DNA from 4 places in the Paenibacillus sp. J31R34 genome. Region 4 is predicted to be linked to each of the others. Evidence: riboswitches for the same ligand, from Rfam matches in the RefSeq annotation. Region 4 holds a riboswitch; each other region holds the start of a gene.
What was found. A riboswitch is a leader RNA that binds a small molecule or an ion and turns the genes downstream of it on or off. The one in region 4 is predicted to bind cyclic di-AMP.
Positions count from the first base shown of each region.

Region 1 (4,468 bases), on a different contig from region 4:
TTATTTAAGGTGAAAATAAAGTATTGGACTTACAGGGTTCTACATATTATGGATGACTAATATGTGAACCCTGTACGCCTATTTCTCGATCTCCGAGCCACCTGCTGCCCCTCATCTTTGCCTTCATTTCACCGACTGGATGAAATTCTGCGCATTCATGAGTCTGAGTGAGGCGAAAATTTCACTATTGGTGGACTCCGCCTCTACCGGAAATGTTCAACACACTCATGCAGAAAGGCCTCTAGCGTTCGTGGCTCTCTGCCGAGCAAGCGCTGCACAGTATCATTTGGAATTTCTGGCACCACCGTAGACATAGTTTGAATTTCCACAACGTGGTTCGCGAGCCAAGGAGGCATATTCCCATGCTCGATAAGATTGCGAAGCAGTACTTGAGGTTCCATGTTTATGTAGCTTATCGGCCGATTAAGCAGGGCGGATAGTTGACTCGCGATATGAGGATAGTTGAAAATTTCCGAACCAGTAAGCGTATATATTTGGCCTGATATCTTGCGATTGGTAAGAACTTCAGCGGCAACATCTGCGATATCGCGACAGTCAATGAAGTTACACGGTGAATCGCCCATGGAGCCGAAGAAAACATTTTGGGTTGTGATCGTTGGTGCAAGGCGCAGCAAGTTTTGCATGAACGCATAAGGGCGCAGCACGGTGTGGGTGAGACTCGATTCCCTCAGCGTTTTCTCGATTTCTTGATGCCATCCTGCCACTGCGACTGGCGAGCTGTGCTCAAAGGCAGGGCTGGATATTTTTACGATATGTTTGATTCCAGATTCTGCGGCAATCTGAATGATTGAAGTTTCCAATTCGATTTGTCTCGGACTGTTGGACATGGCAAGGAAGAGCTGGCTAGCACCTGTAAACGCGCGGCGCAGCGATTCGGGGTCGGAAGCATCCGCCGATGATACCATTATAGTCGATCGGCCTTTTTCTCCGATCTGATCACGCAACTTCTCAGGCTCTCTGCTCAGCGCCTTGGCGGGTACGCCAAGATCAACCAAACGTTTCAAAAGCGCACTTCCTATCGTACCTGTTGCTCCCATAATAACTATCATTTTTATCTTCTCCTTTTGGATGGAAAATGAGTTGTGACGGCAAGACGCCACCGCCATGTCACTATCGTGCTTGCTATGAATCCAGATAACGGGAAATCGGTCCAGACACGTCCGACCCAGGCCAAATGATTGCTCGGATTCATAAATTCTAGTAAAACAGATGTCAACCATGCGGCGTATAGGCCAAACAAGGACCCGGCCAATGCGAACATCCCTACCACAACCAAGTGAGGTGCAGTGATGACCCATCGTATACGGCCCACTCGGCTGCGCAACAAAAGGCCAATCATTAAGGCCATCAAGGCCGATGCACCGCCGATTGTGGTCAATGCCCCTATTTGAAGCCCCCTATCGGCAGTAATCAATCCCCCGATACCTGCCATGATGGCAGGAGCAGCATAGGCCATGACAACTTCACGCCATAGTATAAAAATCTTTTTCTTGGAACCAGCAGGCTTGATGCCGTAAACAGCATCTGTCTGATTCGGGTATTTCATCTTGTTCATTTAGCTGCTCCCCTCTTCTTTGAAATCGTTCAACGATTGCTTTCAGTGAAATATAATTAGCTTCCTAACTATATAAGGATAAAAATAGGCTAGCTTTACTAGCCCATTCTAATCATTACTGATGTTTCCCTTTGGTTTCGAGCCTACTTCGCCCGTAAGAGCTGAGATGCCTTGTGTAATTCGGCCTAGCAAGTCGAGAAATACGCTGCGCTCCTCGATATTGAGCAAGCCCACCATTGCTTCCAGCCGAGCGAAATGCTCAGGAGCCATTTCACGAAGCTTCTTCGCTCCTGCTTCCGTCAAAATGACCGATCTCTGACGGCCATCATCTGAGCTTGATCTCCGAGAAACTAGCCCATCTCGTTCAAGGGTGTCGATAAGACCTGTCACTGTAGCACGTGTAACGCCTAGATGCTCCGCTAATTGCGAAGGCAATTCTTCTCCTTCGTTATCTTCAAGATCCGCCAATAAACGATATCGACTTGTTGATAAACCGAATCTAGAGAAATGAATCTCCGAGGCATGTCCAAGCTTGACTCCCGCTGCCATTAGTCTAGAAGCGACGAGTATAGCCTGAGCGTCTATGTCTAGGTTATAGCGATCAATCTGACGCTTGGATTGTACTAGCGAAGGAATTGCGTCAAAGTCATTTATTATTTTATTATTGTTGTTCATATATATAGTATGGTTCCTAATTACTTTGGTGTCAACACATTTATATAACCTATCAATAGCCCGCCATTCTTCCTATCTGGAACTAAAACTTTATTTTCTTTCCATAGGAGAACAAGCAGCCGATAGAAAAAAAGGAACCTTTCCGCCAGCTGAATCATGGCGGGGAAGATTCCTTTGTGTTAGGTCGATCCAAAATAGGCTAAAAAATAGAAAGATAGAATAACGAGCGGCTGAGTAAAATAGGTTCCTCGGAAGTGTTGTCATCCGGTTCAATTTCTGCCGTCCAGTGTTTGAGATGGTGAATGGCGTGATCGAACAGGTTGTACACACTGTGTTGATCAGCTTGCTCGCTCCGAAGCGAACGGCCTGTTATGGACAAGGTGCCGATAAAGCTGCTCAGCGCGCTGCACCACAGGCCCCAATCGTTAGGGCGTTCCATTTCGTCTACAAAAGTCTCGCCAAAGCCAATGCCTTTGTCCGTCGTTACCCGCAAGCAGGCACGGTTTCCAGCGGCGTCTACATTGAGTGCTGGAATGACAAACAGCTCAATGCGCTTGACCGTAAGCTTCATTGCGTGCTTCGCCTTAGGCGGAGCGTCCGGCGCATGAAGGACAATCATATTCATCTCTCCTCACGTTCGCTTACGGAGTTAGCTGTCGGATTCGGGCCAGAGAGCTGCCCTACCAGTGCGCGAAGGCACCGGATTCACCCCTTGCGATTCAAGCTGTCGCTTCAACCACGTCGTTGGTTCCCCCGCTTTTTCAATTGAAAAATTAAGCGATTAATAATAGAGTGCCAGAATTCGGCTAGGGATATATATTATACCTTAATGGCTCATTTGTAAACCTTTTAGCAGTAAAATAAAAATATGCTGCTGCCTCAAGTGAGAACGAGCGCCGCCGTTATTTGGCGGCAGCGCTCGTTTTCTGCAGAAATAACTGCTGAATTATGAATACAGTAGTTCATTGTGGACTGACCGCTCATGTAGAAGTTGTCGTGAGTTAATGCATAGGGAAGATCCAGCCAACCCATAAAGCAAGAAGAACGAGAGTAAACAGCAGAACAGGCGGAATGACGACAATCGTTACTTTGACATAATCCAACCAATTGATTTTTACCTTGGCTTTCTGTACAAGATTCATCCAAATGAGCGAGGCTAGAGTGCCTATCGGTAAAATGAGTGAGCCAATATCGCTCCCAATGACGCTGGCGAGGTAGGCGATTTTGAGTGAAAGCGGATCGAGGTTCATTTCGGTGAGGGTGATCGTGCCGATCATGAGAGCGGGGTGATTGTTGACGAGTGTAGACATGGCAGAGACAAGCCCTCCGATTAAAATGCTTGCATTCATCAGGCTCCCCATAACAAGCGGCTCGAACACCTGCACGAGTAATTGCGTCAGGCCAATATTGTGCAGGCCATAAATAATGATATACATGGCGAAGGCGAAAATGAGTATATGCCACGGAATTTTACGCAAAATGTCGTTCGGCGGCATTTTCAAGTAAACCCAGCGCCAACTAAGGAGCAGCAGGGAGCCGAAAACAGCGACCCACTCAACGGGGATATGCAAATAGGAGGCAGCAAATAAGCTTAGCCGGACAGAGAAGACGAAAAGCAGAATCAATTTCATAAAGCGGCTGCTGTATTTGGGATATGCAGGCTTGCTTCCGTTAGGTGTGAGTAAAGGATGGTAGCCAGATTGAATAGGGACAATTGAAATCGTATGGGGGACTTGCCGGGGAAGCTGATGGTAAAAGTAGAAGAACAGCAGCAGGCTGAGCAGCAGCAGACCAATTGTAGCGGGGATAAACATCATGACGGTATGCATGTACAAATCCATGCCGACGATTTTTAGCGCAATCAGATTTACAATATTGCTGACCCCGATGGGGGCGCTGGAGGCGGTAGCGATTAATGCTCCTGAAAGTAGGTATGGAATTTTTTGGTGATTTTTCAGTCCCATGTGATGCAGCATAATGAGCAAAATCGGTGTAGTGATAAGAATGCTGCCGTCATTGTTGAAAAATAGCGTCATCAGAAAACACATCAGGTTTACATACCAGAACAATCTGAGTCCTGAGCCACGTGCTCGAATGGCAAGCCCCTCGGCAGCCCAGATGAAGAAGCCAAAGCTCTCCAGCACGATTGCCATTACGATCGTCGCCATAATGGTGATGGCTGCTCCACTAACGGTGGCGCTAATATGCGCCAGGTCC
Region 1 covers NZ_JBXENU010000005.1:422,863-427,330, forward strand. The annotation lists gene AC50YG_RS16825 (beta-mannosidase) at 1-8, shown strand, start outside; gene AC50YG_RS16830 (SDR family oxidoreductase) at 204-1,070, opposite strand; gene AC50YG_RS16835 (hypothetical protein) at 1,073-1,576, opposite strand; gene AC50YG_RS16840 (MarR family winged helix-turn-helix transcriptional regulator) at 1,685-2,251, opposite strand; gene AC50YG_RS16845 (hypothetical protein) at 2,451-2,870, opposite strand; cyclic di-AMP (ydaO/yuaA leader) riboswitch at 2,875-3,041, opposite strand; gene AC50YG_RS16850 (ArsB/NhaD family transporter) at 3,253-4,468, opposite strand, start outside.
Region 1: linked by a shared signal. The riboswitch ahead of AC50YG_RS16845 (hypothetical protein) and the one ahead of AC50YG_RS29660 (resuscitation-promoting factor) in region 4 are both predicted to bind cyclic di-AMP.

Region 2 (4,468 bases), on a different contig from region 4:
CATGCTGCCTTGCGAAGCGTCGATGCCGAGCGTGGCGATCAGCGGGTTGCCGCTTTTTTCAGCGGTATAGGAAATCGTAAGAAAGATCAGAAACAGCGCCATCATCGCCGAAAAAATAACCCAGCCCTGCTTGCTGCTTTTCGCAAACCGGCCGTACATGAAGGGCAGCGCGGCAGGCAGCGCCCACATGGACAAAATCTCAATGACATTCGTCAATGGGCTAGGATTTTCGAACGGATGGGCGGAGTTGGCTCCGAAAAAACCGCCGCCATTCGTGCCAAGATGCTTAATCGACTCCAGCGACGCAACTGGCCCGATGGCGATATGCTGAACCGCGCCCGTTAGCGTCGTAACGGTCAAGGTGGGGCTAAGCGTTTGAGGCACTTGCAGCGCCACAAGCAGCAGCGTAATGACAATTGCCAGCGGGAAGAAAATCCGCGTATGCGCTTTGACGAAATCCTCGAAAAAGTTGCCGAGCGTTCCGCCCTTGCTCGTAATGCCGCGCACGAAAGCGACGGCAACGGAAAAGCCGGTGGCGGCTGATGTAAACATCATCATCGTAATGACCGCCGTTTGCGCAAAATACGTCAGCCCCGTCTCACCGCTGTAATGCTGGAGATTCGTATTGGTCATAAAGCTGATGACCGTATTTAGGACGAGCGTAGGCTCCATGCTGCTGATCCCGTTCGGATTAAGCGGCAGGCCGCTTTGCAGTCGCAGCAGCACGTAGCTAATAGCTACGAGTATGAAATTGAGTGTAATAAAGCTGAGTGCATATTTTTTCCAGGTCATGCCTTGGCGATTTTTGAGTCCGATCACGGAATAAATGACCGCTTCGACTCGTCCAAACAGCTTGTCGGTACGATTCGGAACGTTTGAAAACACGGAATATAAATAATGCCCAAGCGGCTTTGCGATCAGCATGATCATACCGATGACTACCGCCATTTGCAGGACGTCCACAGCTGTTCCTCCCTTGCTATCAATGAATGATGAAACGTTATTTGCTAAAATTTCTCCGGATGAAGCAAGGCGTAGACAAGATACACCAGCAAAGCTCCTGTAACGAGCAATATGACAATCATCCCCGTTCCTCCGTTTCGCTAATGGACCGATCGCACCAGCGTATAAATCCGGCAATCAGCCCGAAAGCTGCGATTAAGGTCAAAGCCATTCCGATATCCAGCATAGCTGCAGCGCTCCTTATTTCGTTTTGTTCCTAGTTATTTTGGAAAAAAGGCAACAAAAAAGAAGCCTTGGGCAAAGAGGACTCTTCACCCGCAGCTTCCTTCATCCGGGCATCATACGCCCCTGATTCGCCTGCGATTAGTGTAAGTGTGGCCTCTCCCGTTGACGCTTGCGAGGTTAGCTGTCGGATTCGGGCGCGAGAGACGCCCTACGCTTGGCACTTATCGTGCCCTTGCGATTCACCCCGTGACGCTTCCTGCCATCGTCCATTGGACAACGACAGAGAGCCGTCGATGGTTCCCCCGTTTCTGCGGCAGTGCAGAACTCAGCGATTGAAACAAAATATCTGCCGATGTTGCGAGTGCTATTTTCATAAAAAGACAACAAAAAACCACAGAGGCGTATGACGCTCTGTGGCCTAATTTACAAGGTCACAATCGTTCACCATTCCTCTCTACACCTGCGCTTACGAGGTTAGCTGTCGGATTCGGGCGGTGAGAGTCGCCCTACATTTGCCTGGAGTTTCATGATACTCCTGCAAACGATTCACCCCTGCGCTGCCGGCCTCCGACTCTCACATCGGACACTTGCAGTGCGTTTGGTTCCCCCGCTCTTCGCCTAATGCGCGAAGACTCAGCGATCAAAAAAGGTTCAATCATGTTATGAATCATACTCCCCCGCCGCGAGTGCTGTAAAGGAAGCTTACGCCGCAAAAGAGAGCGAATGCAGCGGATTAGACTGATTTTAAACGCTTACAGTGAGAGTTATCTTTAGCAGGGTCGGTTTATCTCGTGATTTCTTTTAAAATATAGGAAAGCATATGATTTTTCCATCCTTTCTCTACATTTCAACGCGAAACGGTAGCTTTGCCGCCAGGAGGACGGCTTAAGCCGTTTACGCTTGTTTACTAAAAGCACCCCCTCTTTCCAGAAAACACGGAAACGAATATGATAAATAGCATGCTGACAGAATCAGGTCTTTGCGGCTGCTCGGCCGCGTATTTAAATAGCGGGGGGATAAACGATGTATAAAGTGCTGCTGGTGGATGATGAAGAAGAGACGCGCAGCGGACTGCTGCAGGAAATTGCATGGGAGCGCCATGGCTTTGAAATCGTAGATACGGCGGCGAACGGCCGGGAAGCGATGGAGCTGATCGAGCGTTTGGAGCCGGACATCGTCGTGACGGATATTAGCATGCCGTATATGAATGGCTTGGAGCTGGCGGAATGGACGAGGAAGACGTATCCGCTGACACGCATCGTTATTTTTTCCGGCTATGATGAATTTGAATATGCCAAGCAGGCAATCGGCCTACAGGTGGATGAGTATATTTTAAAGCCTTTTTCCGCGCAGCAGCTGCTTGAGGTGATGGACAAGGTGAAGGAGCGGCTGAATGATGAGCGCGAGAAACGGGAAAATATGCAGCTGCTGCAGGAGCATTATCGTACAAGCCTGCCGGTCGTAAAAGAGCTGTTCCTGTCGTCACTCCTCTCCCGCAAGCTTCCGCTGCGGCAGATAGAGGAGAAGGCGGCGAAATATGAGCTCGATTTGGCGGGGGAGGCGTACATTGTGTCCGTGCTGCACACGCATGTATTGGAAGCGCTTCCCGGCGTTCCGCTGCGGACGGCTGAAAGCTCGCTTGCGGCCTCCAGCGATCTCGACCTCAAGCTGTTTGCCCTTCGCAATGTGGCGGAAGAGGTGTGGGGCCGGCTCGGGCTGGGCAAGGTTTTTCTGCATCAGGATCAGGTGGCGCTGCTTGCAGTTGGACAGGGAGGAGGCGCCCCGGAGCTAATGGAGCGGACGCTGGGCGGCCTCGCTGAAATGCTGCAAAATATCCGGAAATACTTGCGTTTTCCAGTGACAATTGGGGTCAGTTCGACGCTTCCTGATGTCGCGCAGCTGAAGCAGGGCTACGGGGAGGCGCAGCAGGCGCTGGATTATCATAATTTGGTGGGCAGCAACCGGATCATTTGCATTGACGATGTGGAAACGCGCTACGTCGAGGAGCTGCAATTCGACGAGCTCAAGGAGCAGGCGCTCGTCCGGTGCCTGCGCGTAGGTACGCATGAGGAGCTGGAGCAACTGGTGGCCGCGCTTTTTGATGAGATTGAAGGCGTTAATGCCGCTTACCGGGAGTACCAGCTGTACATGCTGGAGATGATGACGGCGATTATGAAGCTGGTGAAGGAAGCGGGGCTGAGCCTGTACGAAATAGCGGGCTACGAGCTGCAAATTTATGCGGAGCTGCAGCAGCTTAGCGGGCTTGAGGAGACGAGAAGCTGGTATATGTCGCTCTGCGAGAAAATTCGCCATCATATCGCCAGCCGCAGGCAAAGCTCCTACAAGCAGCTGGTTGAGGAAGCGGTGCATTATACAAAGGCAAACTTCCATGACAGCGAGCTGTCGATTGCCCGGCTGTGCAGCCATCTGCATATTAGCGCGGGCTACTTCAGCAGCCTGTTCAAGAAGGAAGTGAAGCTGACCTTCGGCGGTTATTTGCTTCAGCTGCGGATGGAGGCGGCGAAGGAGCTGCTGCGGGCAACAGAGCTGAAGACGTTTGAAATTGCCGAGAAGGTCGGCTTCTCGGACCCAAATTATTTTTCCCTATGCTTTAAGAAAAATGTCGGCGTCTCCGCCAAGGATTACCGCAATCAGGCGATGAATGCGGAAGCGCCATGAGAAAGCGCAGCATCCAGTTTCTCATTTCAGTGGCGCTGTCGGTTTTTTCGGCGGCAGCGATTATGATGGTCAGCGTGCTGCTGTACAACAAGTTCTCACAGACCGCGGAGACGAATGCGCTGCGCAATACCCAGCAGGTCGTCGATCAGGTCAGCTACAACTTGGAGGATTATATCCAGGGCATGTCGGAAATTTACGGCGTTATCCACGATACGATCAGCCGCAGCGGCGATGTGAACGAAGAGGAGCTGCGCAGCCAGCTAAATACGATTATCGGCATTCGGGGAGAAATTGTATCGCTGGCGGTCATTGGGCATGACGGCGAGGTCATGATGAGCATTCCGGGCGTTGCGCTCAAGGAAAATCTGAGTCTTTACAATCAGCGCTGGTTCCAAAGCGCGCTGCAAACGCCGAATCATCTCAGCTACTCGCTGCCTCATGTGCAGAATATGTACAAAATGCAGTACAAATGGGTCGTCTCGCTTAGCAAGGGCATTACCGTAGCGCGGAGCGGGAAAACGGAGCATGGCGTGCTGCTGCTGGACGTCAATTTTAACAAAATCAATCAGCTGTCCTCGCGGGTCGTGCTGGGGAAGAAGGG
Region 2 covers NZ_JBXENU010000006.1:184,659-189,126, reverse strand. The annotation lists gene kdpA (potassium-transporting ATPase subunit KdpA) at 1-963, opposite strand, end outside; gene kdpF (K(+)-transporting ATPase subunit F) at 1,008-1,085, opposite strand; cyclic di-AMP (ydaO/yuaA leader) riboswitch at 1,340-1,529, opposite strand; cyclic di-AMP (ydaO/yuaA leader) riboswitch at 1,637-1,837, opposite strand; gene AC50YG_RS18025 (response regulator) at 2,212-3,867, shown strand; gene AC50YG_RS18020 (cache domain-containing sensor histidine kinase) at 3,864-4,468, shown strand, end outside.
Region 2: linked by a shared signal. The riboswitch ahead of kdpF (K(+)-transporting ATPase subunit F) and the one ahead of AC50YG_RS29660 (resuscitation-promoting factor) in region 4 are both predicted to bind cyclic di-AMP.

Region 3 (4,468 bases), on a different contig from region 4:
CCCGCGTCCGCCGTGCCAGATGCTCCCGCTACCCGCAGAAAGGCTGCCGCAGCGGGATGCTCCCGAGGAAGACTGAAGCGCTCTGCTATGCTGGCATCTATATTTTTCAGCGTATCCAGCTGTTTCAGCGTTGTTTCGCCTGCAGGGGAATAATGGCTTTGCATGAAGGACTGCCACATGCGGTAAAAGGGCGTAAATACCTTGTAAGGCTCACTGCGCCTAGAAAACGTATGAAGCTCCTCCAAATCGGCGAGTGGCGCATCGTCAAGCGGCAGCCAGCGACGTCCCGCTGCGCGCACAACCTGCGCAGTCGCGTGGTCGCGCATTCGGGAATAAGGCGTATAGTCCATGTGGACGAGAACCTCTTCAATGGGATGGGCCAGCAGCAGCGCTTCGGTAATGGCAGCGGGATCGCCGTAAAGCACATGCAGCTGCTCGCCCGCCGCCTTGTACTGTTCCAATAGGAAGGTGGCTTGGGACAAGAAGGTTCTGCCGCTGTGGCAAGAGAGCCGGTCCTCGTCCGCCAGTGACGGGTCTATTATAAGCAGATGAAAGCCGCGCTTCCCAGAGCGGCGCACATAATCAAAACTGCGCAAATCGTTTGAACGCAGGTCTTTGCGGTGAATATATACATACATGGAAACGAGCCCCCTTGTGTCCGTGCTAGAAAACAGCAAAGCCGCAAGCTATTTGTCCGAAGACAAACAACTGCGGCTTTGCTGATTGAGACAGCAGCTTTTCGTTATGTAAGCGAAAAAAGCATGGCCTGGCTCTATTGCTCGCTTGCGTACTTGTCGTAAGCGTCTTGGCTCATAATGCGTGTAGCTGACACGTAACGATCAGCATAATAAGACTCGCTAAGTTTGCTAATAATAACGCCTCTGCTCGAGGAAGCATGTGCAAACTTTCCATCTCCAACATAAATACCAACGTGGGAGATGCCTTTGCCGCTCGTGTTGAAGAATACAAGATCGCCAGCGATCAGGTCACTCTTCTTCACTTCACTGCCATCGTTCGATTGCGCTTGGGAAGTACGGGAAAGATCGATGCCCATTTTATCGAAAACATATTTCGTAAAACCGGAGCAGTCGAAGCCTTTCGTAGTTGTTCCGCCGCTTTGGTATGGTGTGCCGATCAGATCAGCGATAACACCATCCATCTTCGAACCTGCGAACACGCTGCCTGCTTGGAAAGCAAGCATTAATACAAGACCAACGAGTAATGCAGTTACCTTCTTCAAAATTTGAAACTCCTTCCGGTGCCGACGAGGTTAGCTGTGGGGTTCGGTTGTGAAGGTTCCCTATGATTTCCAAGACACTTGAATCAAGCCGTCCAAGCATCGAAATCAATTCACCCAAAGTGGTTCCCCCGTATTTCTATACCTTTGCGGTATAAAAAATTAGGCTGGTTTAATTTTGCTCTGCGCTAATAATTCGTTTTTTTCATGTGATTTCCTCCTATATGAATGAATTTCTAATAATTCTCATGTAACCTTTTGGCTCAATTTTGCGTTAAAACAAGTTTCTTGCCTAATAAATGCTCGTTCTATCACCGTTCGCAAGCAAAAAAACATTTTGTCAGTTTATATGAGAAATAGGCAGCCAATATGCTAAGAATCGTACATATAGGCTAGAATTATAGCGTAAAATGAAGAATTAGAGAGTTTAGTGTGCATCAGTCTAGGGGTTGGTAAATAAATAGAAGCGTTGCCTGGAGATGTTGGATAACTGAAAAACCCCGATTGCGGCCTCTTGTCCGCAATCGGGGTTTTTATGAGAAGGACTTTAGAAAAATGAGAATACTAAATGAGAATTAGGGAGGGCTGCCTTCATTTTTCTAAACTTAATTTCCTATTTATGGATGATAAAAGTTGTATAAAAGGGTCCTAAAAGGAGTCTGAAACGGTCTTAAAACGGTCTCAGCTCTGCTTCGATTGCAGGCAATCGTATTGTGCAGCGAGTGTCCATACCTTTAATAAGGTACGGAGCAGATGATAGGCTTGATGCATGATGAGCGCCAGAATTCCCGCCCAAGCATAGGAAAGGCCGGATACCAAGAGCGAAGCGGCGACTGCCAGCAGCCACATCAGCAGAGAGAGGCCGGCATAAGGAAAAAGATTTCGGAGCGCAATGCTGAGCGAGCGCATCGAGCCCGTGCCGGAGGCGGCGCCGAACTGCATGGCGAGCAGCAGCAGGTGAACGAGAAAGCTCCACAGCAGCCAACCGCCAAAGCCTGGCAGCGTGCTTTGCAGCAGCTCGCTCAGCGAATGGCCCTCCATTAGCAGCTTGAAGGCGCGAGGAAGAAGGAACCAGCCAGGCGCGAAAATAAGCAGCGTGCGCAGCCAATAGAGCAGCGTCATAGGCTTCCAAGCTTTGCGAATGCCTTGAAGAAACTGCGTTCCACCTTTTTCGTCCATATGATGCAGCGAGTAGAGCAGCCCCGCATGTAACAGTGGGCTCAGCAGCATGCGGGCGGCGAACAAGCCGCCCAGCAGCCATAGATAGGGGTTGATCAGATCTGTTTTTGTCAATTGAAACTGGGCTTCGCTGAGGAACAGCGAAACGGCCGAGTCCGACGGATGCTGGAGGGGAAAGCGCCGCAGCAGCGGCAGTACAGTCATATCAATAAAGCGGTAAAGGAAAAGTCCCCATAATAGCTGGTACAGGAACAACGCAATGACGATATAGAAATGGCGGATGGCGAGCCGCCAGCCTTGCTTCATATGCTGCTTCATTTTTTAACCTCCTCTCTACCAGCCTACGGATGCGAGCAGGCCTTCAATAAGCTTCGTCAGGCCGAGGCTCCACCGAATGCGCGACTGCTCCGGCACTTCTGCACGCATAAAATTGTTAATATGCCTATTGTCCAGCACATTGCTGTTTTTCGGATCCACCGCTACCCATGCGAGCGGAGCAGCATGCATCACCTTGTACTCCATATGCGACTCGGCGGCATCCCAGATTTTAGAAGTTGTTTCACCGTCGGTAAAGGAGAAAACGAGCGGTATGGGTCCGTTTTGTCCGCCATTGCGCTTGATCAGCACGGTAGACTCGTACTCTGTTTGGCCATCCTGCTGCACTTCATTCACTCGAATAGCCTCTACTGAAAAATCCGCCATCAGGCTGCCATATACATACTGGTGAAAATAATCCTGCCATTTTCCCTTCGTAACCTGCTCGACGACTCGCTGGAAATCGGACGTAGTTGGATGCTTGAATTTGTATTTTTGAAAATACGTGCGCATAATTTTTTGCATCGTCTTTGCTCCGACCTGCTTCTCAATTCCGACCAGCACAAGCTTGGCGCGCATGTATACATTTTCCGCATACTCATCGCTATTGTGATAGGCCCATGAAGGCTGTTTAAGCGGGGCAGGGGCTGTAATATAGCTGGCTTCCATAGCTAAATTGGGTTCAACGCCATAGGCGTTCTCCATCACTTTATCCTCGGCATACGATGTAAAGCCTTCGTCGAGCCAAGCTTCTTCGAACTCGTTCGATGCGACCATCCCGTACCAATACTGATGACCGATCTCATGTACAACGGTTCGCTCCAGGCTGTAGCCAGGGTTATCGGATTCAGCAGCTAAAGCGGTTACGAGCGTTGGATATTCCATGCCGCCGGCGCCATTCGCCCCTTTCGGCGGAACGATGATGGACAGCGTTGAATACGGATATTCACCGTACCACTCCGCGTATTTGGCCAGCGACGATTTCGCTGCATGCATATAGCGGTCCTTCAGCCCCTCGTGGGCAGGGTCCAGATAAAGCTTGATGCGTACCCCAGGAATGCCCGTTCCCGACAAGGTGTCCTCCGCATAAATAAAGTCGGGTGAGGCGGACCAAGCAAAGTCATGCACGTCCTCGGCATAAAACTGATAGACGCTTGTGCCATTTTGCGTTACAGCTTCCTTCGTTTGAATGCCGGTGGCGGCTACCGTAAAGTTTTCCGGCACGGTAATCTGGGCGCTATACAAGCCAAAATCGCTGTAAAACTCCGAATCGCCATGATACTGATGGACGTTCCAGCCTTCATTTGTCCGGCCGCGTGTTCCATCTGTCTCATAAACGGCAAGCTTAGGAAACCACTGGCCCGCCATAACGAAGCTGCCGGAATAGCCCATGCGGGCGAATACCTCGGGCAGCTTGACCTCGTAGGTCATGGAAAGTGTTATTGATTTGCCCGGTGCGACTGGAACCGGGAGGTTAAGCTTCGTCAGCGTATAATCGTCCGTATTTCCGTCATCGGGCTGGACATAATGCAGGCGGGGAAGCAGGCTTTCGCCCTCCAGCGTTTGCAAGGTGAGCAGCTTCAAATAACCTTGGCTGTCGACCGTGGCCTTGTCGCCCCGCAGTTGTCCTCCAGACTCGCGCATGAACGTCGATTTTTCGGATTGAAAGGCATTGGGATACAGATGAAAATACAGCTCGGACACCGTTTTTTTGCCTGGGTTCGTCCAAGTCACGGT
Region 3 covers NZ_JBXENU010000013.1:76,969-81,436, reverse strand. The annotation lists gene AC50YG_RS27665 (cryptochrome/photolyase family protein) at 1-638, opposite strand, end outside; gene AC50YG_RS27660 (C40 family peptidase) at 773-1,243, opposite strand; cyclic di-AMP (ydaO/yuaA leader) riboswitch at 1,245-1,416, opposite strand; gene AC50YG_RS27655 (hypothetical protein) at 1,919-2,734, opposite strand; gene AC50YG_RS27650 (M1 family metallopeptidase) at 2,750-4,468, opposite strand, start outside.
Region 3: linked by a shared signal. The riboswitch ahead of AC50YG_RS27660 (C40 family peptidase) and the one ahead of AC50YG_RS29660 (resuscitation-promoting factor) in region 4 are both predicted to bind cyclic di-AMP.

Region 4 (4,468 bases):
CCAGAGAACAAAAGGAGTTGATTTGTTGAATGAACCGACAGCTATCGGAAGAAAAAGTTTTTAAGGACCCTGTTCATAAATATATTTATGTCCAGGATCAGACAATATGGGATTTAATCAACACGAAGGAGTTTCAAAGATTACGGCGTATACGGCAGCTTGGAACCTCTTATCTCACTTTTCATGGCGCTGAGCACAGCCGATTCTCCCATTCCCTTGGTGTGTACGAAATCACTAGAAAGATTATTTCGCAATTCGAGCGGAATGGTTTTCCCGGCTGGCCGCAGGAGGAGCGGCTATTGGCGCTTTGCGCTGCCCTGCTGCATGACGTTGGTCATGGGCCATTTTCCCATTCGTTGGAGCAAGTATTCGATACCCATCACGAGCAGTGGACCTGCAGCATTCTGCTTGAGGATACCGAGGTCAATCGTGTACTACGAAATGTAGCAGACGACTTTCCTGAACATGTAACAGCTGTTATTAATAAGACATATCCAAATCCAATTGTCAGCGGGTTGATTTCCAGCCAGCTTGATGCGGACCGTATGGACTATTTATTGAGGGATGCCTATTTTACAGGCGTTAATTACGGCAACTTTGACCTGGAGCGTATTTTGCGCGTGCTCCGTCCTATAGATGGAAAGATCGTTGTTAAAGAAAGCGGCATGCACGCCGTAGAGCATTATTTGATGTCCCGCTATCAAATGTATTGGCAAATTTATTTTCATCCGGTGACAAGAAGCTCGGAAATCATCCTTAGACAAATATTTCGTAGAGCGAAGGAGCTTTATGAGGGTGGCTATGCTTTTGGCTGGATGCCGGAGCCGCTCAAACGGCTGCTTGACGGGACAATTGACGTTAAACAATATTTGAAGCTGGATGAGGCCTATTTGCAGACGGCCTTTACAGAATGGGGCGACGAGGGCGATGAGCTGCTCGCAGAGCTATGTGATCGTTTTCTGACGCGTCGCCTCTATAAATACATTATGCTGGATAAACCGGATATTAGCCTCTTTAATGAAGTAAGACAACAATTTGCAGCGATCGGATTGAATCCGGATTACCATATGGAAATTGATTTTCCATTTGATCAACCCTATGATGTGTATCAGCCTGATACGAAAAAAGGCGGAAAAGAGGAAAAGACGCCGATTTTGTTAATGGACGGGTATGAGGCTGTCAGTGAAATTTCCACGAAATCCGACATCATTCGTTCCATCACCGGGCTTCATCAGGGCCAGTCCCATTTGTATTATCCGGAAGAGAAGCTGCGTGCTTCTGCAGATCAATTAAGCGATAAAGTACGAAAGTTATTTAAAATATAGGAAAGTATTTGATTTTGCTATACTTTCTCTATATTTCTCGGACTGAAACGCGCCGCCAAAGGACGGCTTTCGACCGTTTCACCTTAAACTATAATATAGAAGGAGTTTGCTGAGCTATGATTTCTTTATTCGACACACACACGCATTTGGACTCCCCACATTTTGACGAAGACCGCGAAGCCGTTATCGAAAGAGCGCGTGCAGCAGGGGTGGATTTAATGGTCAATATTGGCTTTAATAGGGAAACGATTCCAACTACGCTTGCACTTGCAGAAAAATATGATTTTATATACGCCGCGGTCGGCTGGCATCCCGTTGACAGCATTGATATGCTGCCAGAGGATCTTAATTGGATTGAGGATTTGTGCTCTAATCCTAAAGTGGTAGCCATTGGCGAAATCGGACTGGATTACCATTGGGATACGTCCCCTAAGGACGTACAACACCGTGTATTTCGCGAGCAAATTCGATTAGCCAAAAAGCTGAAAAAACCAATTATTATTCATAATCGCGATGCTCATGAGGATGTTGTCAAGCTGCTGAAGGAGGAAAATGCATCTGAAGTCGGAGGCATTATGCATTGTTTTTCCGGCAGTCCAGAAACGGCTCAAAAATGCCTAGATATGAACTTCTATATTTCGTTCGGTGGACCGCTTACATTCAAAAATGCAAGGGTGCCAAAAGAGGTGCTTGCGATGGTTCCGAGCGACCGAATTTTGATCGAAACGGATGCCCCATATTTGACCCCTCATCCATTCCGTGGGAAACGAAATGAGACGTCTTATGTGTCGCTCGTTGCGGAAGCGGCAGCAGAAATATTAGGAAAATCGGTGGCCGAAATCGCCAATTTGACGACCGAAAACGGTAAAAAATGTTTCGGAATTGAGTAAAAACGGCTATAAAAGCGAGAATAAGTGACCTTTACGGCGATAAAACTAATTTTTCATGCTGAAATAGACTCTCTTTTCCGTAAATATCCTAAAATTTCGCTTAAATCGGTTTTTATCTGATCTTTACAATTAGGCTCCGATGAAGGTATGATTCATTTCAGAGCTTTAAATTTTTGTATTGGATTTCCAGTTTGCGCTTAATCTTCGAACTTTGGAGAGCGGGGGAACCAGGCACGATGCTGTGAGGAAATTGCGGATCACATTGCACGGGCACTTGAATTTCTTCTAGGGGTGAATTTGGCGGGGATTGCCATGAGCATTCTTCCGACGATAGGGCAGCTCTCTTGCCCGAACCCGACAGCTAACCTCGTAAGCGTTTATAGAGAGTGATCAACCTCGTGCATCCACCATTCCTGAATAGTCTATTCGACGTTCCCAGGAAGCCACGATACAGATCCTCTGTCGACGGGCTTTCTTTTTATTTTTGAATATTGGGTAAACCGTCGTCATAGGGTAAATCTAGGAGGTTGCAGAGGAAATATACTGGAGCGTGCTAGAAGCACGCCAATATACTATAGTCGCGTCAATGGTATCATGCGTAATTCGACGGCGGGGCTATGAAGGAGGACCGATGAAGTGGGCATTATTCAAGCAAGTGAGACCCATGGGAAACGATCATCCAGCATGTCTTTCGCATTGCGATGGAAGCGTGAAAACTTGCGTTTGATTCTTTTGAGTACTACGATCTCAATCGCTATGACTTTCATGTTTTTGGTGTTGTTGTACGGATCGGCTGACAAAAGCGTATCCGTAGTAGTGAATGGACAAGAAACTGTTGTTTCAACGAAACAATGGGTCCTGCAACGCCTACTGGATGAACAAGCTATTACAATTGGCCCGCATGATGAGGTATCTGTACCTCTGAATACGGCAGTAAAGGAAGGGGACCGCTTTGAGATTAAGCATGCGGTACCGCTACTTGTAAAAGCTGATGGCAAGACATCAACGGTGTACACGACAGAGAAAACCGTGCAGGCAGCGATAAAGAAATTAAATATTCCTGTTGAAGATGATGATAAAGTATTACCTTCGCTTGGCTCGGGCGTCAGCGCGGATATGACCGTAACGGTCATTCGCGTCGATACGAAGCTAGGCAAGTCGTCCAGCACAACACCGTTCACCATTGTGAAGAAGGAAGATCCGAACCTGGAAGTAGGCAAGGAAAAGGTTGTGCAGACGGGCAAAGAAGGCGTCGTAACGATCAAAATTGAGAAGCAGTTTGAAGATGGCGTGCTTGTCTCCAAGAAAGTAGTAGACAAGGTAGTTGAATCGGCTGCGGTTAATCAGGTCGTTGCAATCGGTACGAAAAAGCCGGAGCCTAAGGTTACTGTGCTGTCCACAGCGACAACCAGCAACAATGTAACGGTAGACGGCACCACGCTCACATCCAAAAAGGTGCTTAGCAACGTCACCTTGACGGCTTATTCAGCTGGCTTAGCTTCGACGGGCAAGAGCGAAGGCCACCCGGATTACGGTATTACGGCTTCTGGTGCTAAAGTATCGGAAGGACGGACGATTGCCGTTGACCCGGATGTCATTCCACTCGGTTGGTGGGTGTACATCGAGGGTATTGGTTTCCGCCGCGCTGAAGATACCGGAAGTGCGATCAAGGGTAATAAGATCGATGTGTATTTTGACAGTGAAAAGCAAGCTAATCAATTCGGGAAGAAAAAAGGTTTTACCGTCTATGTGATTGGTCCTAATAAGCCATCGCTTAGCTAATTAGCATCAGTTCTTTATGGATTGTGCTCTAGTTTATCGCAATTATAAGCTAAATATGACAGGTTACGGAAGAGGCCTTGCCTCTTCTTTTTGTTTGCGTAAGATTCGCTTGAATAGCTAATTGGGGGTATAATAAAACAGACGCGAATGAGCGGGTTGTTGTTGCAGCAATCGCCCATTTTTTTGAAATATATGCATGGATAAGTTTCCCTTTGCGAAAGGATTGTTCGATGTGATCAAGGAAATGATTGTAGTAGAAGGCAAAGAGGATACGGTGGCGATTAAGCGGGCCGTTGAAGCCGATACGATTGAGACGAATGGATCGGCCATTGGTGAGGATGTGCTGCGGCGCATTGCGCTGGCACAGGAGCGCCGTGGCGTTATTATATTTACAGATCCGGACCATGCAGGAGAGCGTATTCGCAAAATCGTCGCTCAGCGCGTACCGGGCTGCAAGCATGCTTTTTTACC
Region 4 covers NZ_JBXENU010000016.1:93,451-97,918, reverse strand. The annotation lists gene AC50YG_RS29670 (HD domain-containing protein) at 30-1,325, shown strand; gene AC50YG_RS29665 (TatD family hydrolase) at 1,442-2,215, shown strand; cyclic di-AMP (ydaO/yuaA leader) riboswitch at 2,400-2,607, shown strand; gene AC50YG_RS29660 (resuscitation-promoting factor) at 2,852-3,997, shown strand; gene rnmV (ribonuclease M5) at 4,230-4,468, shown strand, end outside.